Blastopirellula sediminis: one gene and its partner. The protein of the gene in region 2 binds, or shares a complex with, the protein of the main gene of each other region. Links are inferred from orthologs where the notes say so. Each region holds a gene or a part of one and is shown on either strand. Other genes may lie near its edges. The genes, in order: scpB and LOC68_RS14650.

Region 1 (14,549 bases), 380 kb from region 2 along the record:
CGCATTCGTCCGTGATTTCCGGATCGAAGTTACCGAGGAATCTTCCCCGCGATGAGTCGACCGAAGAAAAAATCGCCGCCGCCGGCCGAGCTTTCTCCCTACATGCTGCCGACCTGCGATCCGCCGCAGGCGCATCCGAAGGTGATGCGGTTTCTCTTGGTCCTGATGGCCGGCTGGCTGTTGTTTCTGGTCGCCATGGCGTCCGACAAGCTGTAGTCGGAAAGCGATGCAGCCGGAGAAGGGGAGCTAAAAAAGAAGCCGCCTTCGAACGCGCATGTGGGCACGCTCCAAGGCGGCATTCGATGCAACCGGCGTCGCGAACCAAGGACCTGAGGTCCCATTAGCGTTCGCAGTTAAGCGCTCGCTTGATTTCGACGCTCCGGATCGATCCTAGGTTGAGGATCTGCCGAAAACGCCTCCTAGCCGAGACTCGCCACAATTATCGAGGAAAGGGAACATGTGGCTGCGACTAATCGTCGCGGATGGGCGAATCGCGATCAATCAAGCGAGCAGAAAACCGGCTGCTCGTGGTGGTACGACGTATCTCCGTCGTCCCGACGGCAATCTCGCGCATCCCTTCGCGTCAACTAACTTATGATAAGGTCTCCCGTCAGCGGGCTTGTTACCCAATGGCGGAAGATCCGGACGTGACGCATTCTTTTGAGAGTTAATTTTGACGTTGCTACGGTTTGAATCCTGATTTTCAGGATGGCCGTTTCGTTTTTCGACATCGCCAAAATTGTTACTGCCTGAAACGTCAACCTAGCGAAACCGACACTTGAGTTCAAGCAAAAACTGAGAGATTCTCGCCAGCCGGGGGGTCTTTTCCTCGACTTGATACTCCCGCGGTCAGATGCCAGAATCGTGGATTGCCTCTTTTAACGCGCAGACCCCTATTCGCTGCGCCCGTCCATCCCCTTGGATCGGTAAGAGAACTCGCGAAAGAAGATCGATCGCGACTTTGCGCCCTGTATGGAGTTCAATCCAAAGATGAAGATCGTTCCCCTTGGTGACAACCTCGTGGTGAAACGTCTCGACGCCGAAGAGACGACCGCCGGCGGCATCGTGCTTCCCAACTCCGCTCAAGAGAAGCCCAAACAAGGACGCGTCCTCAGCGTCGGCGACGGGCGACTGCTGTCCGACGGCAAGCGGGCCGGGCACGACGTCAAGGAAGGGGATCGGGTCTTGTTCTCCTCGTGGGCAGGAACCGAAATCAAGATCGGAGATCAAGAGTTGTTGATCATGAGCGAGGCTGAGATTCTCGCCGTGCTCGAATAATCCCTACAACTAGAACTTGCTGGCCTCCAACGCCGGCGGTCCTAGAATGGAAGCGTCCCTCCAGAAAATCGGGGTGGCAGGCCAGTCACCGATTACGCCGGTTTCCGAGCGGAAACAATCCCAACATCCGCTCCCAGGTACTTTCATTCCAGAAGAGGAAATTTGATGCTTGCTCTTTTCTCACTCCGTCGAGGACTGGCCATCGCTGCGCTAGTCGCGTTCTGCTCGCCGATCCTGGCTGCTGACGACGACCGCGCCGCCTACGACAAAGCGATCACTTCGGCCATTAACTATCTAGCCGGACAACAAAACGAAGATGGTTCGTTCGGCGAAGCGTCCCCAATCGGCGTGACCGGGCTTTGCACGGCCGGCATTCTTTCGCATGGCCGCACCGCCGACGATCCGGTCGCGAAGAAGGCCCTCACCTATTTGGAATCCCAGATCAAGGAAGATGGCGGCATCTACGCTGAAGGGAGCACCCACAAGAACTACGAAACGTCGTTGGCCGTTCTGGCGTTCGCCGCCGGAAACAAAGATGGCCGCTACGACAAACTGCTGGCCGGTACCGACAAGTTCCTGAAAGGGATCCAGTGGGACGCCAGCGAAGACAAAGAAGAATCGGATACTTTCTACGGCGGCGCCGGTTACGGCGGTCACAAACGTCCTGACCTGTCGAACACCGCATTCATGATGGAAGCGCTCAAAGCGACCGGCACTGGTCCAGAAGACGAAGCGATGAAGAAGGCGCTGATCTTCGTTTCGCGCTGCCAGAACCTCGAATCGGAACACAACACGTCGGAATTCCCGGCCAAGAACCCGGACGGCGGTTTCTATTACACCATCGCCGCCGGCGGCAATAGCCAAGCGGGCGAAACCCCCAACGGCGGTCTGCGGAGCTACGGCTCGATGACCTATGCCGGTCTGAAGAGCATGATCTATGCTGGCGTCGACAAAGATGACCCGCGCGTCAAAGCCGCTTCCGAGTGGCTCGGCAAGCATTACACCCTGCACGAAAACCCGGGCTTGGGCCAGCAAGGCTTGTTCTACTATTACTTGACCGCCGCCAAAGCGCTGGACGCTTTTGGCGAAGAAGAGTTCGGCACTGCCGACGGCGCCAAGCATCCGTGGCGCGCCGAGTTGCGAAAGGAACTCCTCGGACGACAACAAAAGGACGGCAGCTGGGTCAACGAAACGACCCGCTGGATGGAAGGAAGCCCGGTGTTGGTTACCGGTTACACCTTGCTGGCGATGGAGTACGTCCAGCCGGAAGCGGGCAAGTAAGCCGCTGCCATCAAGCAATTGAACTTCAAAACATGCCAGGTTCCGCCTGGCATGTTTTTTTGTACGCTCTCCCCGTCGGCCGGCTAAAATCAAACGCTATCGACAGCTCGCCTCACGAAAATCGAATCTGCTCATGCGCTACCTCTCGCCCGCCAAGCGTCTTTCGCTCGCTCTACTCCTTCTCGTTTTGCTTTCGGCTTGCGATCGCCAGGCGGTCGTTGATTCGAAGTGGACCAATCCCAACGGCAGCATCCGCTGGCCGCCGGACGAAGGTTTTGCAGGGAAGCCGGCCGATGTGGAAATCGCCGCCGGTGTGCAACTTGAGCGATGGGGCTATCCCGGCGGCACGTTCGTTTCCAACCTTGGCGTTCCTCCGGCTGATCTTTCGCTCGCGCCGGGGACGCTCAAGAAACCGCACTACGTTTATCGCGTTCTCAAACCGCTGCCGGCGCTCGAAGGAAAAGCGGCGCCTTGGTTCGGTCAACCTGGCGGCGGCGTCCAGTACGATTTGGTGAAGTCGGTCGAACATTGGCTGGAGCAAGGATTTCTGGAAGTGGAGACGCTCACGAGCGACGTCGAACAGATCGTCACGACTCTGGAAGAAGCGGCCGCCGCCGAAATCATTTCGCTCGAAGGAGGTTTGCCCAACGAAGCGCATTGTCTCGAGCAACTCGCCGACGGCACATGGAGCACCTACTACAGCGAGCGAGGCCGACGAACCGGAATCAAAACGTTTGCGACGGAGGAAGAAGCCCGCGATGATCTGTATTCCAAGTTAAGAAATGAATGATGAGGCGGCCGGCGATTGGAAATTCCTTGAAACGTCCACGAATTGCCTATAAATTCAGACACCTCGCCCGAATCGCCCGGCGCACTTTCTCAAGGTTGATCTCATGACTCGTCGCTCGACTTTGCTGTGGATCGCTCTCATCACTTTCTGCGCAGGGCAAACCGCCGTCGCCCAGACGCAGGTCGATCCGAACTTGCCGAAGTACAAACCCCAACAGGGAATCTCCGGCACGATCAGCAGCATGGGGTCGGACACCATGAACAACTTGATGGCGCTCTGGGCGAAGCGTTTTAACGACTTTTACCCCAACGTCAAAATTGAGATCGAAGGGAAGGGATCGTCGACCGCGCCCGCCGCGTTAACCGAAGGAAGAGCGACCTTCGGACCGATGAGCCGCCCGATGACGAAGGCCGAAATCGACAAGTTTGAAAAACGTCATCAGTACAAACCGACGCAGCTCGGCACGTCGATCGACATGCTCGCGGTCTACGTCCACAACAACAATCCAATCTTAGGCCTCTCCTTCGAAGATTTGGACGGAATCTTTTCGAGCACCCGCAAGAGCGGCTCAGCCGATCTCCGCACTTGGGGCCAAGTGGGGTTGGGCGGTAATCTGGCCAAAGAGCGAATCAGTTTGTACGGACGGAGCGCGTCTTCCGGGACCTACGGCTATTTCAAAGAGAAGGCGCTCTTCAAAGGGGACTATCGCGATTCCGTCCAGGAACAACCAGGGAGCGCCGCCGTCATTCAAGCGGTCGCCAACGATCCGGTCGGCATCGGCTATAGCGGCGTCGGTTTCAAAAACCCCGGCGTTCGCACCGTCCCCATTTCCAAAGACGGCGGTCCCTTCATCGCACCGACGCTGGAAAACGTCAGCAAGTATCCGCTCACCCGGTTCTTATTGATCGGCGTCAATTACAACGGCAAACAACTCGATCCGCTCCAACGCGAGTTCATCAAGTTCATCTACAGCCAGGAAGGTCAGGCCGAAGTCGTCAAAGATGGCTATCTGCCCCTCAGCGCCGTCCAGGCGAAGCGGCAGTTGTCGCTGGTAAAGATCACGTTTGAGGATTACTAAGCGGCCCGGAACGGCCTTTTTTTGCTCTAGGAGCAATTCCTCACCCCGCATTATCCTGATGGGAACTGATCGGAGTTCCTTCAGGAGAATCGGATGCGAACGTTCCTAACCCTCGGCCTCTTCGTGGTCCTCGTCGGCAACGTCGCTGGCGGCCAGCCGCAAGTCAAATCGTGGAGCGATCTCGTGCCGTCTCGCCCCTCCAGCTTTCTTTTGCCGGAGCAGCGCGTGCAGGCGTTCGTCGACGGCTTTTATCCAGCTAGCTCGCAAAGCCAGCGTTCCGCGCTGGTCGTTGGTCCAACAGAAGCGGTGATCGATTGGCAAACGGTGACGCCGTGCGGATTGTTTATGGAAGTTGAGGAAGAAGAGAAGCTAGGACTCAGTGAGGTCTCGACGGAGCTGATCATTACGGTCAAGCCGCGGATTATCATCTCGCCGGAAGAAGAGGAAGTGTTGGGGTTCGGCGATCTTGGCGAGTGACGGTGCTGCGTGCTTTGCGGCCGCATTCCCTCGGCTTGCGCCTCGGGCTACGATTACTTCGCCTTTCTTAAAAGGGCCAGATCAGTGGGATCAGAATCACGGCGATGATCCCCAGCAAGATATTCAGCGGGGCGCCGACTTTCATAAAGTCGGCGAAGCGATAGCCGCCGGGACCGTAGACCAGCATGTTGGTCTGATAGCCGATCGGCGTCATAAAGCTGGCTGACGCCGCCAGCGCCAATGCCATCAGAAATGGGCGGGGCGAAGCGTCGCTCAACTCGGCGATCTTCAAGCAGACCGGAAACATCAGCACAGCGACCGCGTTGTTGGTGATCAGTTCGGTCAGGATCGAAACGGTGATGTATACCGCCGCCAGCGCAACAATCGGACCAGCGCCTTCGGTCGCGTGAACGAGCAGTTCCGCAATCGCCAGCGCGGCGCCAGACTTCTCCATCGCGACTCCGATCCCAAACGCCGCGGCGATGGTGATCAGCACTTGCCATTCAATACTGCGCCGCGCTTCACCGGCCGAGATGCATCCGGCGTAAACCATCCCGGCGGCGACCAGCGCCGCGGCGATGTTCGTCGAGATCCACCCGGTCGTCATCACCACGATCAGACTGACGAAGAGCGGAATCGCAATCCAGGCGCGATGTCGACGCAACGGTCGCCACTGCTGGACGTCGCTCACCAGGTAAAACGCGGGGTCGTTGCGATGGGCGCGGGCAAAGTGCGACGGCGTTTGCAACAGGAGCGTATCGCCTGGCTGCAGAACAATGTCGCCTACCTTTTGTTCGATACGGCGACCGGCTCGATGCACCGCCAAGACCGCGGCGCCGTACGCCGCGCGGAAGTCGGCGTCGCGAATGCTGCGGCCGACAAGGCGCGAGTTGGCGGAGACGACGACTTCGCACATCTGCCGTTTGGTCAATTCGCGGGCCGACAGATCAGCCGCTTTGTCGACCGGCGCAAGACCGGCGATTTGCTGAAGCTGAACGACGCTCGACACGACGCCGGTAAAGACCAAGCGATCTTCGGCCCGCAATTTCTCTTGCGGATCGACCGGCGCAACGATATCGCCGCCGCGATCGATTTCGATCAAAAAGAGCCCCGGCAAATGACGGAGCCCCGCTTCTTCGACCGACTTGCCGGTCAAGCGACTATCGGCCGGCACTTTCATCTCGACCAGGTACTCGCGCCGCGATTCGCCGAACTGCTCCATCGTTTCAACGCGCTCCGGCAACAGATAGCGGCCGATCGTCATCAGATAGATTGTCCCAACCACCGCATACGGAAGCCCGACCATCCCGATCTCGAACAGTCCCATCCCCGGCATGCCGTCTTTGATCATCAGCCCCTGGATCACGAGGTTGGTCGACGTGCCGATCAACGTGCAGGTCCCGCCGAGAATCGTCAGAAACGACAGGGGAATCAGAATCTTCGACGGAGCGACGGTCCGGCGACGGCACCAATCAAGCGTGATCGGCAAAAACATCGCGACGATCGGCGTGTTGTTCAGAAATGCGGAAGCGGGAATCACAATCGCCGCCAATCGACCAAGGACGCTTTGTTCGGTTTGGGCCCCGTTCAATAACCGCTGGCCGACAAAGTCGAGGACGCCGGTTTCACGCAATCCGGCGGCGACGACGAACAAGAACGCGACCGTCAGCATCCCGGCGTTAGAAAACCCGTCGAACGCGTCGGCCGGCGTGATGATTCCAGCGAGCGCCAACAATGCGGTCGCCGCCAGAAACGCGAGGTCTGGAGGAGACCAATTCTTCACGATCGCGACAAACGCGACGAAGACGACTCCCAACGTAAACCAGGCGGCAGGTTCCACAGCTAGACCTCAGGCAGCGAAACGGACAGATCAAGAAACAAAACAAGGCTGAGACTTCGGTCCCAGCCTATGCGGTACTCGCAGCGTTCGGCGACAGCCGATCATCCACGCGCAGATTCCGCCCAGACGGAGACCGTCGGCGGACAACAACAACGGAGGTGAAGGTGAGCGCGTTTCATGCTGCGACTTATCGGAACGCCAGGCGGCGGAAGATCGGGAACTTCGTGCCAGGCGTTAAGGTTTGCCAACCGGATGCGGACAGCTAGCGGCGGCGGGAGGTTCGCGCGAGAATCTTCCAACTGGATCAGCGGCCGCAGGCGAGCCGATCGCCGTCCATATCATCTCCGCCGTCGCGAAGCTTGCTGGCGGTTAGCCCGTAGTCGTATTCGACGCGGCGAAAACGGAACGTCCCTTTGTCCATTAAGACGTACAAAGCTCTTGGATCTCCGTCTCGCGGTTGACCAACCGAGCCGACGTTGAGAATCATCGGCGACTGGAGCGGGATCGCTTTTTCCTCGAGCGACTCCGAACTAGCGAATTCCCATTCGCCTGACGTACTGCGGTCAAAAACGCCGCCGAGATGCGTATGTCCGTTGATGCAGACGCCGTCGGCAAGCTGCGAGAATCGATCCATTTTTTGGCTATTGTAAATGTCTTCTGGGAAGAGGTAGTCGCGACAACTCGCGGGAGAGCCATGAACAAATAAGCAGGAGTCGCAACGATGCGAATCGCTTCGGCCAGCGATCCAGGTGAGTAGTCGCTCGCCGTCCGGTTCCGCGAGAATCGTTTCGCGGAGCAGCGTTATCCGCCGAAAGAGGTTCGGCAGCCAATGCTGAGGATCAGGCGAGATTACGCCCCATTCCCAGTCGCCGGTGAGCGTCACATCAAACCGCTGGGCATGGCGCAGGCAAGCAATTGGATCAGGACCATAGCCAATAACATCCCCCAAACAAATGAAGCGCGTCGCCCTTTGGTTTTCGGCATCCGCCAACACCGCCTCCAACGCTTCCAGATTGCCGTGAATGTCGCTGAGAATGGCAATCATGCAACCAACTTCGAGAGGAAGAAACGAGGGGCAATTCCTCTGAATCGTAGGCGACTTCTAAGAAAAGGAAAGTTGATTCGCTCGATCATCATCGCGAGCAAGCGCACAAAAAAACGGCCTTAGCATGTTCGCCAAGGCCGTTCGCTTGATCTGGTGGTAGAGCGAGCGGACGTGAAGTCCGAAGCGTGGTTAAGCGAAATTACTCTTCGCTGTCGTCCCACTCTTCTTCTTCTTCATCTTCTTCGTACTCTTCATCGTCCTCATACTCTTCATCGTCTTCTTCGTATTCTTCTTCGTCGTCCTCGTACTCTTCGTCGTCTTCGACCTCTTCCCACTCGGTCTCTTCGTCTTCGTCGTACTCTTCGTCTTCTTCTTCGTCTTCTTCTACTTCTTCATACTCTTCATCGTCGTCTTCATACTCTTCTTCTTCATCGTCCTCGTACTCTTCGTACTCTTCTTCCTCGTCGTCTTCGTACTCTTCTTCGTCCTCGTAGTCGTCGTCTTCTTCGTCTTCGATCGGCGCTTGCGACAGCGGGAACGCCAGAGTCAGCGACAGTTCGTCTTCCGCGGTGCGAGAAACTTCGGGAAACAGCGTGATCGACACGTTAAGCTCCTTTTCACTCCGCACGGCCTTCGGCCGTCGATTCAGTACAGGGTGTGGTTTCGTTCGTATTCGAATCCCCAATCGGTCGACGAAAGTCTTCCGCTCGAGGCAAATCATCCAAATTCCGTAACCCAAACATACGCAGGAACGCTCGGGTTGTGGAGTACAGGTAAGGGCGGCCCAACTCTTCGCTACGTCCGCTGATTTTCACCAAATCGCGATCCATCAGCTGACGGAGCATTTCTCCGCAATTGACCCCGCGAATCGCCTCAACGTCGGCCCGCAAAACAGGCTGACGATAAGCGACGACCGCTAGCGTCTCCATTGCCGGAGAACTAAGTCCCGCCGCAACCGGTTGGTTTCCTAATCGGCGAATCCAGTCGGCGAACTTCGGTCGCGTCATCAACTGGTAACCCCCGGCCGACTGTTCGACGCGAAACGCCCGATGGGCCGCGTCATACAGGCGGTTCAGGAAACGAATCAGTGTACGGGCTTCAGTTCCATCCGCCAAGTTGGCGAGTTGGGCCAATTTGCGGCTGGAAAGGGGCTCCCGAGCCAAGAACAAAATCGCCTCCAAGCGCTGCATTCGCGAATCGCGATACTTGCTTTCAGGCTTCTTCGCCGGGGGAGTCCGGCGTTTTATTCGGCCAAGCGGCCGACGGTTCTTGCGGATTTTCGGCGACCAAGCCGAAGTTGCGCCGCACACAAGTCGACGTCGATACGTCCAATGTCGAAGTCGAGTAGGCATTGCGGGGAACTTGGCCAAACCGAGAGACGGAAAAAGCGATTGGTCGTTATTCTAGCGAGATTGCGAATCACCGCGAGATTTCAGCTCTTTATGCCACTGGTGAAGCAGCTCGAGCGTCTTCTGCATCGCGTCGATAGGATGCTCGGCGGTCGCTTCAAATCGCTTCGATTCTTCTTTCCCTGCGTAGCGGACTTTGGCCATGCAGTGGAAGCGGTAAATTCGCGGATTTTCGCCCCAGGCCTCCAAGCGGTAGTAGGAAGCCCCCATTTGCTGCAATTGATCCTCTAATTCGCTCGATCGCTGTGATAAAATGCCATCGAGGGCCTTTCCTAGAGAGGGGCCATGCTCGTCGAAAACCGGGACGATTTTGTCAGCGCCCGGCGATTGCAGCGACTCGGCGAAGGGATCTTCCGCCAGCGGAAACGCTCGGCTGTCCGAACTCGCCTCCTCGCGCAGCGTGGGTCGAACTTGCGGCTTTCCGAGCGGTTTTTCGGGCGTCTCCACGGTCGTCGTTTCGGAGCTCGACTGCTGAAACGCAGCGACGACGCGCCGCAGACCATCCGGCGCTAGGGCCGCGGCAGGCAGAAATATCAAGAACGCCAGCATCACCAAGGATCGTAAAGTGACCGACGCGGAAGACTCGTGACTCACGTACTTTCCTGACCTCAGGTTTCGATATCGAAGTGCAGAATCTTAGGGGGATGGCTGCCGGTCGAGAATACGATTTTCCGCCGATATCCCGTATTTTTCCAGCTCCAATTCCATTTTTGCACCGCTAGCAAGCCCAACTGACTCCTCCGTTTCAAAGCCGTAGAGACTGCACCGATGGCGAATCCTCCTGCTTTTCCTCACAAGCCGTCCCCCGGAGCCGGTCGCAATTGGCCGATCATCTTTCCGCTGGTCGTGTTCGGGTCGAGCATCGCTCTCACGGCGTTGATCGTCTGCTCGAGCGGTTTTCTGCTGGTCACCGGAACGCAATTCCATCCCGATGGTTTCCGCATTCGCCAATTCGTCGCGGCGAGAATCCCCATCATCGGCGTTCAAGCCGGACCGACGGCCTACGTCGATCAAACCCCTCCATTGTCGCAGTTACTGGTCGATCGAGGCTGGATTAGTCGGGCTCCGCTGCAATTGCCGGAAGACAAATGGGACCTGATCAATATGAACGTCAGTTTTGAGGGATCCCCGAGATACCTGACTGACTATCTACAAGAAGGAAACACCCGAGTCGACCTTCAACAGTGGAGCAAAGACAACCCGCTGCTCGCCGGGATGCTGTGGAGCGAAGTCGAAAAGGTCGCCCAATTGAAGCTCTATTGGATGGCGCCGGAAATGATCGACAAGATGGTCGATTTTTCGCGTCTCAAACCGATCACCAAGTCTCTGACGAAGGACGCGCGGGCTGATTTGGCGAAGAAAAGCCTCACCGCGTTTCTGCTGGAGAGCTATAAGAAGACCGAGGAAGGGGCGAAAGCCACCGGCAAAACCGATCTCGCCGCGGCCTGCCGCAAGGAAATCGAACGGCTCGAAACGGTCGGCGTCGTCATCCTGAAAGAGACGAAAAATTCGGAAAAAGAAGGGGACACGAAGGATCAGGACCCGAAAAAGTCGGAGCCCAAGAAGGAAGCGAAGGAGAAGAGCGAATCCCAGGATGCGAGCAATTGAAACCAGCGCCGATCTATCTCGACAATAACGCGACCACCCGCATTGATCCGGAAGTCGCCGAGTCGCTCGCGCACGCTTTCGCACAAGGCTACGTGAATCCCTCGAGTCAGCATGCGCTCGGACGACGCTCTCGCGCCGCACTCGAGCAGGCGAAAGAGCAAATCCTGGCCGATTTAGGGGCGAAAACTGAAGGTTTCGCCAGTGATGAATTCCTGCTGACCAGCGGCGGGACCGAGTCGAACAACCTGGCGATCTTCGGAATGGTCAAACCGCAACCGGGCAAAGTGATCGTCTCATCGATCGAACATCCAAGCGTCTCGGCCGCGACCGATCTGCTCCGCATGCGCGGCTACGATGTGCAGACGATTAAGGCTCAGCAGAACGGAACGATCGATCTCGATTACTTCCGCGCGTTGCTCACCCCCGAGACGCAACTAGTCAGCGTGATGCTGGCGAACAACGAAACCGGAGTACTGCAACCGGTTGCCGAAATCGCCGAAAAATGCCGAGAAATTGGGGTCAAAACGCACTGCGACGCGATTCAGGCGATCGGAAAAATTCCGGTCTCGTTTCGCGATCTGGGCGTCGACGCGATGACGATCACCGCGCACAAGTTGCATGGCCCGCGCGGCGTCGGCGGCTTGATCTTGCGGCATGGAGTGCAGCTTTCGCCGCAGTTGCACGGGGGAGGGCAGCAGTTGGCCAAACGACCTGGAACCGAACCGGTCGAGCTTGGAATCGCGATGGCCAAAGCGATGCGTTTGTCGCTACAGTCCGCAGAGAAGTATGCGAATCTCGCCGAAATGCGGACCGAGATGGAGGCGGAGCTGCACCAAATCGATCCCTCGGCGGTCATCCATGGCGCCGAAGTTGGACGGCTTCCGCATACGATCAGCGTCTCCTTTCCAGGCATCGATCGACAAGCTTTGGTGATGGCGCTCGACCTGGCTGGGGTCTGCATTTCGACCGGTTCGGCGTGCGCGAGCGGGTCGAGCGAACGGTCTCCGGTACTGATCGCGATGGGGCTGGAAAACGACCAAATTGAGAGCGCGGTGAGGATAAGTTTGGGCCGCGATACGACCCGCGACGAAGTCGCCGAAGGCTTGCGTCGTATCTCTAATTGCATCAATAACTTGCGCTAATCAATTAAACGCTGATCTAGCCCCTCTGAGGCTATTCATCCGCCCGAAAATCCGCTATAATCCGGGCTTGGATAAAAGCTCTTCGCATGCACATTGCGGCTGCTTCTTCTGGCCGTTAACGGAGTCTCGGTGAATACGGACGTTTTCGCCATCGGTTTACCCTGGGCGCCTGGAGCGCAGGATGGCTCGTCCCCTGAGACGATGCCCGGTGGAGCGGTGCGCCGTTTTCTCGGCGGACCCGAAAATCGTCTCGTTCGCACGGCTGTCGAAGCGCTCGACGCTCCTAGTCCTCCTTGGAATCCGGTCGTTTTCTACGGCCCGACGGCGACCGGCAAAAGCCATTTGGCGGCTGGTCTGCTGGCGCGGTGGAAACAGGCTCACCCCGATTCTCAGGTCGTAACTACAACGGGCGCAGACTTTTCCCGCGTCATCACCACAGCCGCACGTCGTGGAGAACCTGTCGATTTCATGTCGATGTGGAAATCGGTCGACGCACTGCTGATTGACAATCTACACGAACTGGCGAATTTCCCCTCGGCGCAAGAACAGCTGGCCCTGCGGCTCGACGAATTGGTCGCGACCGATCGATTAGTGCTGGCGACCTGCGTAGGGAATCCGCTGGAAAATTACTCGCTGTCGCGGCGCCTGGTCAGTCGCCTCGCCGCAGGATTGCTGGTTCCGGTCGAACCTCCCAGCGCGATGACGCGACAAGCGCTCGCGATTCATTTCGCGCTGCAGCATCAAGTCGACATGACCGCTCCGGCGGCGAAGCAGTTGGCCGAAGCGTTCGCGGTGAATTTGCCGGAACTACAGGGGCTGCTGCTCGAACTGTTTGCCCGCGAGTTTGGCACGACGCCGCAGCTCGGCAAAATGCGGCGAATCGATTCGCTGGCGGCTCGCCGCTTCATCTCGGCGAAGCTAACCGGGCGAACTCCGACGTTGCAGTCGATTTCGGCGGCGGCGGCTCGCTATTACCAAGTCAAAATCGCCGATTTACGCGGACCATCGCGGCGGCAATCGATCGTTGCGGCTCGTGACGCCGGGATTTACCTGGCGCGAAAGCTGACGCAATCGAGCTTCGCCACGATCGGCAAGCATTTCGGCGGGCGCGATCATACGACGATCATGCACTCAATTCAGAAGTTAGAAGCGCGGCGCAAGCGGGAAGCGGCGACGCAATCGGCGCTGGATGAACTGGAACGGCTCATCCAACGGCAAGCGTCATGAATCACGAACCTCGAAGTTGCTATGGGGAAAACCTGGCGCGCTCATGGCGCGCAATGTCGATAGATTCGGCCGCTAGCGACATCCGATTTTCGGCCGTCGCTAGCTGGCGGACTAACGACACGCTAGCGCAGCGTAAGAGACGATTGCGCGCCTGGTTTTCCACGATGTAGGAATTCGCTTTGACTCGACGTTTTACGAGTCGCGGCGGCGGTTTAGCGACAAGTATCGACGGCCTCGCGCTTCGCCTTACTACTACGACTTAGATTTAAAAAGACATTACAGAAGAGAACCGGCGAGACAATGAAAATCACATTTGATCGGGAACAGTTCCAGCAGGCCTTTCAAACCGCGGCCGCCGTGGCGCCCTCACGAAGCCCGAAGCCGATTCTGCAAAACGTCAAACTCGACGCAACCGAAAGCGGCGCCATTATGATGGCGACCGATATGGAAGTCGGCGTTCGAATCGAAGTTTCTGGAGTCGAAGTCGAAGCTCCCGGCAGCATTGTGTTGCCGGTGCAACGGTTTGGGTCAATCTTGCGGGAAGTGAGCGATGAAAAGCTCAAAATCACCCGCGAAGAAGGGGGCACGATCGTCCAAGGTGAGCGGAGCAAATTTACCCTGTCGACAGAGAACCCCGAAGAGTTCCCGGCAGTTCACTCGTTCACCGAATCGAAGTACCACGAACTTTCGGCCCGCACGCTGAAAGAACTGATCCGCCGCACGTTGTTCGCGGCCGACAGCGAAAGCGGTCGTTACGCTTTGGGGGGCATCTTGCTTGAGATGGAGCCGGAGCTCGTCACCGCGGTTGCGACTGATGGACGTCGTCTGTCGAAGATGAGCGGACCGGCCGTCGCGATCGAAGGACATGGCGGCGCCGCCGATGCGATGACGATTGTGCCGGCTCGCGCGATGCAACTGATCGAACGGGCGCTGACCAACTTGGAAGCGACGGTGCAGATCGCCGCTCGCGCCAACGACGTGCTGGTGAAGATCGGCCCCGCAACGATTTACGCGCGACTGGTCGAAGGACGTTTCCCCAAATGGCGCGACGTGTTGCCGGAGAAGCGTGACGCGACGGCGATCGAACTGACCGTTGGTCCCGCCTTCGCGGCGCTGCGACAAGCGGCGATTGTCGCGTCGGACGAAAGCCGCGGCATCGACTTCACCTTTGGGGGCGGATCGGCCGTGTTGGCCAGTACGACCGCCGAAGTGGGGCAATCGCACATTGAGTTTCCGATCGCTTATGACGGCGCCCCGATCGAAATCACGATGGACCACCGTTACGTCGCTGACTTTTTCAAAGTGCTGGATAGCGAACGCCAGTTCACGCTGAACCTGCAGGACGCCGACAGTGCCGCTCTCTTCTCGACTGAC
Region 2 (14,507 bases):
GGAAGTGAAGCTCAACATTCCAAAAGCGAAAGCGCTCGCCGAACGCCTGGCCGCGCGGATCGAAGTGGTCCTGTCGCTGGCGAAATCGGACCTCGTTTCGATTAACTGGGAAGAGGTCGACGTCGAGCAGCGATTCCAAACGATCTGGTCGGCGCTCAAGCACGAAGGAGTCGACGTCGAAACCGACTTTCAGCATGCCGAACCGGTTTACAGCATTCCGGTCCGCTTTGACGTAACGCTCGAAAACCTCCTCTCCAACGCGATCAAGTATCAAGACCCGGCGCAAAAGAACCGTCTGGTACGGATCAAAACATGGACCGCCGACGATCAATTCTGCTTGTCGGTGGCCGACAACGGCGTTGGCATTCCCGCCGAATTCCACAATCGCGTTTTCAAACTATTCCAGCGTTTTTCCGACGACGACAAAGCCGGCAGCGGGATTGGGCTCGCGCTCGCGAAAAAGTACATTACCCAGCTAGGCGGCACGATTACTTTCGAGTCCGCCAAAGGAAAAACGATATTCTCGGTCGTCTTACCGCAGAATAACCGTCTCGCAAATCGATAGAGAAGCAGGAGCCGAGATGACCGTTACGATTGCCGTGGTAGACGATAGCGATGTCGATCGTTACCTCGTACAGCGCGTCGCCAAGTATTTGGAGATGGACGCCAAGGTGATCGAATTCGAAGCAGGCGATCACTTCTTCGACGCGATCATCGACGAACAACGGCGCGCTACCGATTTCGGCGACTTCCCGCCGCCGGTTCTGATCTTGCTCGACATCAACATGCCGCGGATGAACGGCCACGAAGTTTTGGAGTCGATGCAAGAGAAGTTCGGCAAGGAGTACAACTTCATGGTCGTCGTGATGTACTCGTCGTCCGATTTCGCCGAAGACAAACTGAACGCCATGAAGTTCCCGTTCGTCAAAGACTACATCGTCAAACCGATCACCAAGGATCAACTGCAGCAAGCGATTGATCGCTATTGCCTGGCGACGTGATGCGATGTTCGATCCGAATCTTGAAACCGGCCTGATCGGCGGCGTCGAACGGCGCGAGATTCAGATCGTCGACTACCAACCGGATTGGCCAGAAACGTTCGCCGCTCACAGCCGCCAGATCCAAGCCGCAATTCAGGGCGCGGCGATGCAAATCGAGCATATCGGCTCGACGTCGGTTCCTGATCTCGCAGCCAAGCCGATCATCGACATTCTGCTGGTCGTCGCCAACTCGGCCGACGAGTCGAGCTATCTGTCTCACTTAGAACAAGTCGGCTATCAGCTGCGCGTTCGCGAGCCCGATTGGCATCAGCATCGGATGCTTCGCACGCCCGAGAGGGACGTTCACATCCACGTCTATTCGACCGGCTGCGTCGAGATTGACCGCAACCTGGCTTTTCGCGATCGACTGCGTCAGTGTGCAGAAGATCGCATTCGTTATGAACGCGTCAAACGGGAACTCGCCCAGCGCTCGTGGGACGATATGAACCAGTACGCCGCCGCGAAGACCGAAGTGATCGAAAGCGTTCTCTCAGCGGCCGGCGACGCGACGAACTAGTCGTCGTTCAACTCGTTCAGCATGTCGCTTTCCGATCCGTCCGCCAGATCGCCGTCATGCGGACTGATCGAACCCTCGCCCCCTTCGCCGTCTCCACCTTTGAAGTCGGCTTCCTGGCGGCGATGCAGATAGAGCTTGATCGGCACTTCGCTAAAGCTGACGTGATCGCGAAGCATCGAAAGCAGATAACGGCGATAGCCGTCGCTGAACGCCTTCGGCGAGTTGCACTTCAACACGATCGTCGGCGGCTGAGCGCCGATCTGCGTGGCGAAGTAGATCTTCGGGCGACGCAGCTTGTAGAGCGGCGGCGGCGACTTTTCGAGAGCGAAGCGAATGATGCGATTCAATTCGCCGGTCGAGATGCGTTCGCGCGACTGCTTGTACAGCATCTGCGCGTGGTTGAGCAGCGCTTTGACGTTCTTGCCGGTCTGACCGGTGATGAACGCAACCGGCGCGTACGGAATGTTGCGGAAGGTGTCGTGCAGGTAGGTCGCCCAGCGATCGGTCGGCATCTTGTCGTGGTAGAGATCCCACTTGTTGACGACGAAAACGACCGGCTTGTAGTTCTCAGCGATGTAAGCGACCAGCTGCTTGTCGACCTTGCTGATCTGCTGCGACGCGTCGAAGAACATCAGCACCACGTCGGCCCGGCGAATGCTTCGCTCAGCGCGATGGGTGCTGTAGAAGTCGATATCGGTCTTCACGCTGACGCGGCGACGCAAGCCAGGCGTATCGATCGCGGTGAACGACTTGCCGTCGAGCTCAAAGCGGATGTCGACGCTGTCGCGGGTCGTGCCGGCCACTTCGCTGACGATCATTCGTTCGGCGCGGGCCAACGTGTTGACGAAAGTGCTCTTGCCGACATTGCGACGGCCGACGACGGCGATCTTCATCTCCGGTTCGCCGCTGGAAGCTTCTCCCTCTTCGGCGTCGGGCAAACGATCGGCGATGACGTTCAGCAGGTCATCTTTGTTTCGGTTCTGCAGCGTGCTGACCGGGACCAACATTCCCCGCCCCAGTTGATAGAACTGGTCGGCGTCATGGTCCATGTGCGATTCGTCGGTCTTGTTGGCGACCAGCACGATCGGCTTGTTGACGTGCCGCAAACGTTGGGCGACTTCCTGATCGAGCGGCAGAATCCCGTCACGAGTATCGACCACAAACAAAATCAAATCGGCCGAGTCGATCGCGATGTTGATCTGTTGTTCGATTTCGTCGGTCAGGTCGTCGACGTCGTTAATCCCGATCCCGCCGGTGTCGACGATTTCGAAGTAGCGATCGCGCCACTGCATCAGATAGGTCATGCGGTCGCGGGTGACCCCGGCCACGTTGTCAACGATCGCCAAACGCCGACCAGCGAGCCAATTAAACAGGCTCGACTTCCCCACATTAGGGCGACCAACGATGACGACTTGCGGCAAACTCATGGGATTTCTACAGACTCAAATGCCAGCGGCGCGCCCCGCAAGATTCCGACGGAAACCTTCCTGATTCCCCTCGAACTCATCCCCCCCGGTCAGAGCGGCGCCTAAGTAAACACCCAGTGTAGACGAAGACGGTCGGGAAAGCACGGCGCCCCAGCCGCAACCGATCGGAAACTGCCGTTCTGCGGGGATTGCCGGAAAGCGGGGTCTGGAAAAGGGCGAAACGGAGCCCCATACCCCCATTTTGCGGCTAAGGAGGCGGCGAAGAGCCGATTCCAAATTGAAGGCGCCTTTCGGTCGTCAGAGAATTCGACAATCAAACGATCAGAAGCGGCGGAAGACGCGACCGCGTCCACCAACTGGAACTCCCAACGCCGCGACTCGCTATTCGGTTGTCGCGAAGATGCTAAAAGCTTCTCAGCGAGATCTTCAAGCGATCACTCGACTCCCCACCGTGCGCAAGCGGGGAAATCGAGTCGTCAAGGTTTCGTGCTGCGAAGCCGGCTTAGGCCCAGACCTTCCACCACGGACGTTTCGCCTTCGACTTCGGGATCGGTTGGAACTTCTTGTGCTTCGTACAGGCGTTCTTCGCTCGCTCGATCAGCGTGCCGCTCATGTTGGCGTCATGCATGTCGGCGTCGGTGAAGTCGGCGTCGTCGATTTTGGCGTTGCTCAGGTTGGCGCCAACCATGATCGCGCCGCGGAGGTCGGCTCGCGTTAGATTGGCGGACGACAGGTCACACCGCAGGTCGCACATGCTGAGGTCGGCTTCGACCAGCCGCGCCGAAGAGAGATTGCCCCCTTCCAGCTTGGCGTAACGCATGTTGGCGTTGGTCATGTTGGCGCCGGTGAAGTTCGAGCGCTGCAATAGGGTGTCGGTAAAGTTGGTCTTTTGCAGATTCGCCCCGGTAAAATCGGCGTCTTGCGCCGAAGCGCCGATAAAGGAAGCTCCTTCCAAGTCGGACCCGGCGAAATTACAGCCGTTCATACTGTCGCTGTCAAAAACGCAGTCGCGGAGGACGCGATTGGAAAGGTCGGCCCCTTTCAAATTCTTGCCAACCAGTTTTTGCCCCTGGAGGCAATCGGCGTCCATTTCAAAAAGAATGTCGCCTGATTCCCGATGCTTGATTTGAATCATAATAGCCCGTTGCCCGCTTTCTAGAAGTTTAGAGATACGACAACCGCGCTTTCCGATGACCAAACACCGCCAAGCCGAACAGGTATCGCTTCCGCCAAGCGGTACGAAAAATTCGGCGACGGCCCGAGGAGGAATGTACCCCTGCGGCAAGTCTGCGGAAAACGCTTCGCAATAATGCCTTGCTAGTCTCTGCGCCTACTTCTCTGCTGCGCTCATCTCTATTACGCCGTCGGCCTCTGTCGCCTCATTCCATGGCGTTTCTGTTCCTGGTCGATTGGGGTGACGTCACCAAGCAATCGCCCTTAAAGCGATGCGAAGGTAAGGCCGTCTTCCCCAATTGCATGCGGGTAAAAGATCTGACCAGTTACTTATGATTCTAGAAAAGCAGTAGTTACGCCCCAAGAGAAAAATTGCAACTTTCTTGGTGCAGATTCGGTAAGATGCGAAGTATCGTCGCTCAACTGGGTGGAAACTTTACTTCCAAACTTTCCACCATGGGCCCTTTGGCTTGCTTGGTCGACTTTGCATTTCCTGCATCGCGCCATCGAGCAAAGTACCTTTGAGAATTGCGCCGGTAAGCTTCGCACCCACTAGTTTCGCACCATCAAGATTTGCGCTCGTAAGATCGGCGCCCATCATGATCGCGCCGTCGAGTTGCGCGTTGCGCAAGCTCGTTCGCCGCAGCGCCGCGCCGGTCAAATCGGAGGAGCGCATGTCGCAGCGATTCATCTTCGCCGAACAGAAGTCGCCGCGCAGCGTCGCCATGCTGAGATCGCAATCGGACATCGACGCTTGGGTTAGTTTCGCCGCGGTCAGGTCGGCGTATCGAAACGAACTGCGGGTTAGCGTCGCTTCGACGAACGACGCGCGATGCGCCTGGGCGTTCGAGAAGTCGGCGCCTCCTCCTTCGCACCCATCCAAATTGGCGTCGGCCAGGCTGGCGTTTTGCAAACTGGCCGACTCGAGTCGAGCCCCGCGCAGGTCGGCATGCCGCAAGTCGGCGATGTCGAGATTGGCGCCGCGCAGATCGGCGCCAGCCAGGTCGGCGTAGGCGAGCGCCTTGCTCGACAAATTCGCCCCCCGTAACGTATCGGCCGCTACTTGGAACAGCGGCTCGCCGGTTTCCCGATGTCGAATTTCGATGGGCATAGCGTTATCGGCGCCTACCAAGAAAAAAGTAAGCCGAATCGATCTCCCCTTTTCCAGCCAAATAGGGGAAAAGAGGCGGTCGAGGCGCATGCCGCAGGCGAGTGGTCGCGACATTCCAGCCAAAATCGGACCGTATCCATCTACCGCAGAGGTTGGGTAAATCCGAATATAGAGAGAGCTCTGGCCACGCCCTAGAGTTTCTGCTTTAGTTTTTGATGAAGTTTTGGCGTCGTTTTCGCGTCACCAGTTCGCTCTCGGTACGAAAGAATCCGCATGAAATTCAAGGTCGACATCGACGTTTATCGCGGTCCGCTCGACCTGCTACTTTACCTGGTGCGCAAACATGAAATCGACATTCGCGACATCCCGATCGCGATGATCACCGAGCAGTACGTCCTGTATCTCGACATCCTGCAGCAGATGGACGTCGACGCGGCGGCCGACTTTCTCGAAATGGCGAGCACCCTGGTCGAGATCAAATCGAAGCTGCTCCTCCCCGGCGTCGAAGCGGACGAAGAGCTGATCGACGACCCGCGCGAGCAACTGGTCGAACGCCTTTTGGAATACAAACGGTTTAAAGACGCGGCCGGACTGCTCGACGATCAAGGGCGGGCGTGGAACCGCCGCTTTTCGCGACTCTCCGACGATTTGCCGCCGCGACGGATCGATCCCGCGCAACAGCCGATTCACGAGGTGGAGCTATGGGACCTGGTCAGTGCGTTGACGCGCATCGTCCGCGACAGCAAAACGGTCCAGCCGACCAACATCGTTTACGACGACACGCCGATCCGCGTCTACATGCAGCGGATCCATCAGCGAATCGTCGACGAAGAAAAGGTCTCGTTCACCTCGATGTTCGAAGGCGCCGTGCACAAGGTAGTGATCATTGGTCTCTTCCTGGCGGTCCTCGAACTGGTCCGACACTGCCACGTCGTTGCGCAGCAGCCTGAGCCGCACGGCGAGATCTATCTCTCAGCCGGCGACGGTTTCAGCACCGAATTCACGCTGACCGACGTCGACGACTACTCCTCTTCAGCGGCGGAGCAAGAACCCCCGTCCGACCCACCTGAGAACGCTTAGCCGACATCGCGCTGACGTCGCTCCGCTTTTGATAGCGCGCTGAAGGTACGCGCCGACTCAAAAATGGGCTTTCCCTACCTCTTGTCGATTCCCCTGCGCAAACGTGCCGGATTCATGCGCAAAAGCGAGATTATTTTTCCTTCGGATTTCCACGGTGATTTCGCGTCGTACTGCGGCGAGTTTAACGGCCAGCTTCGGCGCTTCCTGGCAATACAGAAATGGACAACACAGACCCTATACTAGCGGCTGACTATCACTCACAAAAATTGCGCCATTAGCCATTGATGTATTTGCCTTTTAGAAAACGACGGCTCCAAAAGTCTTCACGAATTCTTCAATGAATTCGACGTTAAGAAGCCTCTTGCCCACCGCCAGCGGTTGCTACCTTGGTCCGCTTTACAGCACGACTGATTAGCACGCTAAGCGAAATCAACGTCGCGCTGACGTTGAACATCGCGGTTTCAGGGACTTTTAAAGAGGCGTCCAATTCATGAAGCGTTCCCAACAAAGCGCCGGGTTTACCCTGGTCGAACTCCTCGTCGTCATTGCGATCATCGGCGTGTTGATCGCATTGTTGCTGCCGGCCGTGCAGCAAGCTCGCGAAGCGGCTCGCCGCATGCAGTGCACCAACAACTTGAAACAAGTCGCGCTGGCGACCCACAACTTTCAAGACACTTACGGCTACATCGTTTTCGGCGGCCGCGACGGCTCGCTGACCGATCCGATCGACTCTTGCTGCAGCTCGTCGACCGTCGAAGGTTGGAACTGGTCGTTTCACCTGACGCCGTTCATGGAACAGCAGAACATCTATGAGTTGGCCGACTACAGCAATCCCTCCGGTGCGCTGAACGTCGTCGCCGCGTCGGGCGTTCCCGCTTACTACTGCCCTTCGCGTCGCGCTCCGAAAGGCTACGGCAGCGGACTCTACTATCGCTGCGACTACGCTGGAAACGCCGGCGAACGGACGCAAGGAGATCTTCGAGCTCCGGGGAGCGTTGGCGAACACGGCGTGATTCGCAACCTGGCGACCAACAAAAAACTGACGATTGAAAAGATCCGAGACGGTTCGTCCAACACGATCATGTTCGCCGAAAAGGCGCTGAACGCCGACTCGCACGGCAGCGAAGGGGGCGACAACGAACGCTGGAACAACGCCGGCTGGGACGAAGACAACATCCGCTACGGCAGCCACCGCGACAGCAGCGGCAACGTCGTTCCGCTGACGCCGATCTCCGACGACTTCGCTCCGTACGCCGATCGTTCGGGCACGTGGAACTTCCATCTCAAGCCGGCGCTTGGCTTGGGTCTCTACACCAAGTGGCATCCCTATTTCGGCGCTTCGCACACCGCGGGGATGAACGCGGCGTTCGCTGACGGTTCGGTTCGCTTCATCGCGTTCAACATCGACGGCGAAATGTTCCGTCGCGCCTGTCATTCCGACGACGGCGAAGTCCTGCAACTCGACTAAGCGAGTCGACTGATTCTCAGAACTGCGCGGTCTATTTGCATCTCAAAACAAACTCCAATTCAACAAGGCGATACCAAGATGGCTATTTTACGCTTCGCACTCCTCTTCTCCGTCCTCACGTTGGCGCTCGGTTGCGGCGGTTCGTCCGCTTCCAATCCTCCGGAGCTGACGCAGGAACTGCAGGAAAAGATCAAAGCGGAAGACGCGGCGGTTGAAGACGCAGAACGCGCGGCCAGCGATTCCTACAAGCCGGCCAAAAAGAAATAACTCGCTTTGCGCCGCCGATTTCGGGCGGCCAGCGTGAGATCTTTCCTTTCATTCCTACCTACAGAGGTCTTCCCCCTATGATTAGCAAACGTAACCCGCGCCGCGCGTCGGGCTTTACTCTGGTTGAGTTGCTGGTCGTGATCGCCATCATCGGCGTTCTGATCGGCCTATTGCTGCCGGCCGTGCAGCAAGCTCGCGAATCGGCGCGTCGCACCCAATGCAGCAACAACCTGAAACAGCTCGGCCTGGCCGCGCACAACTTCCAAGCGACCTATGGTCGCCTGGTTTGGGGCGCGCGAGACGGCCAGCTGACCGACTCGACCACCGCGTGCTGCAACGCGCTGACGGTCGAAGGTTGGAACTGGAGCTTCCACTTGCTGCCGTTCATCGAACAGCAAAACCTGTATGAGCTGGGCGATTACAACAATCCGACCGGCACGCAAGACATTGTTGCGCAAAACTTCGTGGCAGGGTTCTTCTGCCCCACGCGTCGCGCTCCGGAAGCTTATGGGTCGGGCCTGACCTACCGCTGCGACTATGCCGCCAACGCCGGCGAACGGTCGCAGGGAAGCATTCGCAACTCGAGCAACCTGGGCGAACATGGCGTCATGCGTCACCGCAACAACACCAAGGGAGAATTAACGGTCGAACGAATCCGTGACGGATCGTCGAACACCATCATGTTCGCGGAGAAGGCGCTCCACCCTGACGCTCATGGCATCGAAGGTGGAGACAACGAACGCTGGAACAACGCCGGTTGGGACGAAGACAACGTTCGCTTTGGCAGTCACGTCGACTCGTCGAAAAACGTCACCGCACTCCCGCCGATCAGCGATCGCGACGCTCCGAATCCCAACAACAGCTGGCAGTTCGGCAAAGCGGGCCTCGACCTCGGCCTCTATGGCGAATGGCATCCCTACTTCGGTTCGTCCCACAGCGCCGGTCTCAACGCGGTTCTGGCCGATGGCTCGGTCCGGTTCATCGCCTACACGATCGACGGCACGACCTTCCAAAACGCTTGCCTATCGGACGACAAGCAGACGATCTCGTGGGACTAAGCGATTGTTTGAAGTTGCAATTCCAACGCCAAAAAAACAAAAGACTCGCCTCTTAGGCGAGTCTTTTTTCATGCAGAGCAGGGGAGTGCGTCACTCGATCCAACCGCCTCCGAGCACCTGATCGCCGTCATAGCATACGACCGCTTGTCCGGGCGCTACTCCGCGGCGCGGCTCGTCAAAGATGACCGCGATCCGTCCTTCCGGAAGTCGCTCGACCGTCGCCGGCGCGTCGTCGCTGTTGTAGCGAATCTGGGCGCGGCAGCGGACAGGGCCTTCCGGCAAGTCGACCAGCCAATTGCAATCGCGAGCGGTCAGCTCAAGCCGGCCAAGCTCTTCTTTTTCACCAATCACCACGCGGTTGGTATCGGCTTCGATCCGGACGACGAACCGTGGTTCGCCCATTGCCACACCCAAACCTTTGCGCTGGCCGATCGTGTACTTCTCGATCCCGTCATGCGTACCGACCACTTCGCCGCTGGTCGTAACGATCTCGCCAGCCGTTTGCAGATCGGAGCGGCGAGCTTTGATGAATTCGTCATGCTTGCCGGAGGTGACGAAGCAGATCTCCTGACTGTCCTTCTTGTCGGCGACCCGCATGCCGATTTGCCCCGCCAGCTCACGAATCCGCGACTTTTCAAAATGTCCAACCGGCAACAACATTCGCCGCAGATATTCGCGCTCGATGCCAAACAGGACGTAAGTCTGATCCTTGCCGGGATCGACGCCCCGAACCAGACGCGGCAAGTCGCCCGGCTGATCGGTCAATAAGCGGGCATAGTGCCCTGTAGCGACGTACTCGGCGCCGACGCTGTCGGCGTAGTCGAACAGTTTGCCGAACTTTATCCAGTTGTTGCACATTACGCAGGGGTTCGGCGTTCGCCCGGCGACATACTCTTCGACGAAGTAGTCGATGATCCGTCCAAATTCACGTTGCAGGTTGAGCGCGTAAAATGGGATGCCCAGGTTGTCGGCGACGCGGCGTGCATCCGCCGCATCGCTAGCACTGCAGCAACCCTGCTTGTGGTCGGGACGATCGTTCAAGATCGGCAGCGCCGACTGGCCGTCGATCTGACAGCTAGCAATCGGAGACTGTTCTCCATGACGCATAAACACGCCGATAACCTCATGCCCCTCTTCTAGGAGAAGGTGTGCGGCGACGCTGCTATCAACGCCCCCCGACATGGCTAGAACAACTCGCGCCATCCGACGTCAAACCTTACGAAATTGCCGCAGACCGCCTACACCGCCAGTCTAGAGGCCTTTTATGATCAAACCTTTGAATTATACAGGCTATTCCGAATAATGCGGCCGATCACAGTCAGCCGATAACCCTCCCGTCGAGATTGTTCTTTGTCCGATCTCTCTTGAAGAGCGCAATCCTCACCTGGCGGCCACCCCCCTGTTTTGCCGCTGCTCGGACAAGCCAAGCCACGACACTTAACCCACAACCAAACATGATACGACTCCCGGAAGCCCGTGGCTCGCGCCTCGCACCTTTGACCGGCATGTCCGCCGAGGCGCTCCATCTATGGAGTATCCCGCTTCGAGCCGGCAAGTCGCAGGTCGCCCAGCTGCGCGCAATGCTATCGGCCGCGGAGCGTGAAAAAGCGGACGGCTTTCTGTTGGAAGCTCAGACCGAGCGCTACATCATCTGCCGCGGCGCTGTCCGCCAGATCCTGGCCGAGTACCTGCAATTGCCCGCGACTCAGCTCTCGCTGACGGCCGGAAAATACGGCAAGCCGCTCGTCGAACACCAAGATTCGCTCTGGTTCAACGTCAGCCACTCCGGCGATCTGGCGGTGCTGGCCGTTTCAACCATCGGCGAAGTCGGCGTCGATATCGAACAGGTCCGCGAAATTCGCGGCCTTCCCCGGATGATCGATCGCTGCCTGGCTCCGTGCGAACGCCCAGAAGTGCTCCGCTTGCCGTCAGCCGAGCAGAATCGTCAGTTCCTGCGGTACTGGACGCACAAAGAAGCGTATTTGAAGACCTTTGGGGTCGGAATTCGCCGTCCTCTGGAAAAGTTGGAAATCGACCTGGTTGCGCCTCCTGCACGACGCGTGATCGACCATGGCGATCGTTCTCCCGAAGAAATGGGCGCTTCCATCACCGAATTCTGCCCGGCTGAGGGGTATGTGGGGGCGATTTCGGTCTCTGGCTCGATTCCGGACGAAATTGCCGCTCAGGCGTGGGTCGGTGGTCGCTTCCGGGCCCAACGTGTAGGATAAATCCATTACGTAACGACGTGAGAGGACCTACATGACAAGCGACAAATCGGCCGCTGGCGCTTCTGCCACGGCGGAAGAAATCCAAGAGTGGATGGTCGCCTATCTTGCCCGCGAGCTGGATACGGCGCCCCAGTCGATCGACGTAACGGCTCCGTTCGAATCGTTTGCGCTCGATTCGGCGGCGGCGATCGGTATGACCGGCGACCTGGAACAATGGCTCGGACGCCGCATCGACCCGACCGTCGTCTACGACTATCCGACGATCGAAGAATTCTCGGAATACCTGGCCGATCGGCGATAAACGCCGCTGATGGGCACGGATGCAAGCGGCGCAGGTTAAAAGGCGCAATATCGCTACAATAATCGTCAAGGCTTGCGCCGCTCGCCAGTCCGATCCCCTTCCGGACGAGCCCCTACACGGCCGTCATTCCCAAGCCACGACGTAGATTGATAACCGCGATGCATCTACCTCACTCGCCGATCGCCGTGGTGGGCGTCGGTTGTCGTTTCCCCGGCGCCGCCGATCCGGCCGCCTATTGGGAGCTCCTCGCCGGCGGCGTCGACGCGATTCGTCAGACGCCGGCCGATCGCTGGGACGTCGACGCGCTCTACAGCAGCGAGCCGGCCACACCTGGCAAAACCAGCACCCGCTGGGGCGGCTTTCTGGACGACGTCGCCGACTTCGATCCCGCCTTCTTTGGGATCTCTGGCCGCGAAGCCGAAAAGATGGATCCGCAGCAACGCCTGCTGTTGGAAGTAGCGTGGGAAGCGCTCGAAAACGCCGGCATCCCGGTCGATAGCCTCGCCGACTCGCCGACCGGCGTCTACGTTGGCATCAGCAACAGCGACTACGCCCGACTGATGTTCCGCGGGCTCGAATCTCTGAACGCCTACAGCGCGACCGGGACCAGCCTCTCGATCGCCGCCAACCGACTGAGCTACGTCTTCAACTTCCGCGGCCCGAGCGTCGCGATCGACACCGCGTGCAGCTCTTCGCTGGTCGCGGTTCACCTGGCTTGCCAAAGTCTGCAGAGCGGCGAGTCGAATCTCGCCCTCGCCGGCGGCGTCAACATGATCCTGACGCCGGAAGGGACGATCACCTTCTCGCAAGCGCGGATGATGTCGCCTGACGGACGCTGCAAGACGTTCGACGCCAAAGCGGACGGCTACGTCCGGGGCGAAGGATGCGGCATGGTCGTGCTGAAACGGTTGGAAGACGCCGAACGCGACGGAGATCGCATCCTGGCCGTCGTCCGCGGTTCGGCCGTCAATCAAGACGGTCTCACCAACGGGCTGACTGCTCCCAATGGTCCGTCGCAGCAAGACGTCCTGCGCGCGGCGCTCGCCGATGCGCACCTCAATCCGCATGACGTCGAGTACATCGAAGCGCACGGTACCGGCACTTCGCTCGGCGATCCGATCGAAGTCCGTTCGCTGAAGAGCGTCCTGGCCGTCGATCGCCCTGCCGAAAAGCCGCTCCGGATCGCGTCGGTCAAAACGAACATTGGCCACTTGGAATCGGCCGCCGGCGTCGCTGGTCTGGTGAAGTGCATCCTCGCCCTCTCGCACGAGAAGATCCCGCCGCATCTGAACTTCAGCGAGCTGAACCCGTACATCGATCTCTCCGACGCGCCGATCGAAATCCCGCTTGCGCCGACCGATTGGAAATCGGAGCGCGGCCATCGGATCGCCGGCGTCAGCGCCTTCGGCTTTGGCGGCACCAACTGCCATGTGATCGTCGGCGACTACGTCAACCAAAAGACGAAAGAAACCTACGCCAACTTCCAGCGCCCGCAGCATGTGGTCACGCTCTCGGCCGCCAGCGCAACCGGTTTGGCCGAAGTTGCGACCCACTATGCCGACCTGCTGGCGGAACATCCCGATCTCGATGTCGCCGACTTCGCCTATTCGGTCAACGTCGGACGCTCGAAACTGGAAACTCGCCAGGGCTTGATCGTCGATTCGCGCGAAGCGGCGATCACGCAGCTTCGCAAGATCGCCGGGACTGCGCCGAGCGAAGAGAGCGGCGCCAAACGTCGCAAGCTGAAGACCGCCTTCCTCTTCACCGGGCAAGGCTCGCAGTACTTCGGCATGAGCAAGACGCTGTACGAAACGCAGCCGATCTACCGTGCGACGCTCGATCGCTGCGCCGAGATCCTTGCGCAGTACGACGTGCCGCTGCTTGAGATCCTGTTCGGCGCCGACGCCGACGCGGTCAACCAAACCGCTTACACGCAACCGGCCCTGTTCGCCGTCGAGTACTCGCTGTACGAACTCTGGAAGTCGTGGGGCGTCGAGCCCGACATGGTGATCGGGCACAGCGTCGGCGAATATGTCGCCGCCTGCGCCGCCCGCGTCTTCTCGCTCGAAGATGGTCTGAAGCTGATCGCGCTTCGCGGCAAGCTGATGAACTCGCTTCCGGCTGGCGGCGGCATGGCCGCGATTTCGGCCGGGCCGTCGGTCGTCGATCCGCTGATCGCCGCCAACCCGACCAAGCTCTCGGTCGCCGCTTACAACAGCCCGCAGCAGACGGTGATCTCAGGCGAAATGGCCGCGCTCGATGCGGCGATCGCCGAGTGCGAAAAGCAGGGAGTTCGCGCCACCCGCCTGACCGTCTCGCATGCGTTCCACTCGCCGCTGATGGATCCGATTCTCGATGAATTCGAGAAAACGATTGGCCAGATCGAACTCCATCCGGCGTCGATTCCGCTCGCCGCAAACCTGACCGGACAATGGGCCGGCGACGAAATCACCACGCCCTCTTACTGGCGCAACCATCTGCGCGAAGCGGTCCGCTTTGGCGACGGAATGGCGCTGCTGGGTAAGAAGGGCGCCAAGGTCTTTATCGAGGTCGGCCCGAATCCGATTCTAACCGGGCTCGGCCGCGCGACGCTTGATGGCAAAGATCTGAACTGGCTCTCGTCGATGCGCGCGAAGCGCGACGAGTGGCAAACGCTCCTCGGTTCGCTCGCCCAGCTGTTTGAACTCGGCGGCAAGATTGACTGGCACGGCTTTGAAGCAGGCTACGCGCGCACCAAGATCGAGTTGCCGACCTACCCATTCCAGCGCTCGCGCTTCTGGGCGCCCGACAGCGCCGGTCCTGCCGATAGCGGCGGCTACGTCAGCACGGCGGCGACG

Evidence for each region.
Region 1: LOC68_RS14650 (region 2) and scpB share a complex: the UniProt entries of both Bacillus subtilis proteins name them as parts of the cohesin-like complex. The link is inferred for Blastopirellula sediminis from one-to-one orthologs.

What each region holds. Positions count from the first base shown.
Region 1 is NZ_JAJKFT010000010.1:1,126,904-1,141,452, forward strand. The notes cover bases 7,194-10,044. They hold scpB (SMC-Scp complex subunit ScpB), read right to left. Parts: upstream 8,980-10,044; coding sequence 8,407-8,979; downstream 7,194-8,406. Other genes in these bases: LOC68_RS16225 (metallophosphoesterase family protein), read right to left, coding at 7,194-7,789; LOC68_RS16230 (hypothetical protein), read right to left, coding at 7,989-8,393; LOC68_RS16240 (hypothetical protein), read right to left, coding at 9,193-9,792; LOC68_RS16245 (hypothetical protein), read left to right, coding at 9,967-10,044. Also shown: Minf_1886 family protein, read left to right, coding at 1-55; hypothetical protein, read left to right, coding at 52-216; co-chaperone GroES, read left to right, coding at 991-1,278; prenyltransferase/squalene oxidase repeat-containing protein, read left to right, coding at 1,444-2,559; TNT domain-containing protein, read left to right, coding at 2,693-3,349; PstS family phosphate ABC transporter substrate-binding protein, read left to right, coding at 3,453-4,427; hypothetical protein, read left to right, coding at 4,521-4,904; SLC13 family permease, read right to left, coding at 4,972-6,744; more of metallophosphoesterase family protein, read right to left, coding at 7,049-7,193; more of hypothetical protein, read left to right, coding at 10,045-10,806; cysteine desulfurase family protein, read left to right, coding at 10,803-11,948; DnaA/Hda family protein, read left to right, coding at 12,078-13,175; dnaN (DNA polymerase III subunit beta), read left to right, coding at 13,476-14,549. UniProt on the Bacillus subtilis protein: Participates in chromosomal partition during cell division. May act via the formation of a condensin-like complex containing Smc and ScpA that pull DNA away from mid-cell into both cell halves.
Region 2 is NZ_JAJKFT010000010.1:746,602-761,108, forward strand. The notes cover bases 4,636-7,444. They hold LOC68_RS14650 (segregation and condensation protein A), read left to right. Parts: upstream 4,636-5,541; coding sequence 5,542-6,348; downstream 6,349-7,444. Other genes in these bases: LOC68_RS14645 (pentapeptide repeat-containing protein), read right to left, coding at 4,636-5,268; LOC68_RS14655 (DUF1559 family PulG-like putative transporter), read left to right, coding at 6,839-7,444. Also shown: sensor histidine kinase, read left to right, coding at 1-565; response regulator, read left to right, coding at 582-1,001; GrpB family protein, read left to right, coding at 1,006-1,557; ribosome biogenesis GTPase Der, read right to left, coding at 1,554-2,984; pentapeptide repeat-containing protein, read right to left, coding at 3,487-4,119; more of pentapeptide repeat-containing protein, read right to left, coding at 4,594-4,635; more of DUF1559 family PulG-like putative transporter, read left to right, coding at 7,445-7,816; hypothetical protein, read left to right, coding at 7,895-8,083; DUF1559 domain-containing protein, read left to right, coding at 8,161-9,141; tRNA 2-thiouridine(34) synthase MnmA, read right to left, coding at 9,232-10,344; 4'-phosphopantetheinyl transferase family protein, read left to right, coding at 10,596-11,369; acyl carrier protein, read left to right, coding at 11,401-11,670; type I polyketide synthase, read left to right, coding at 11,829-14,507. UniProt on the Bacillus subtilis protein: Participates in chromosomal partition during cell division. May act via the formation of a condensin-like complex containing Smc and ScpB that pull DNA away from mid-cell into both cell halves.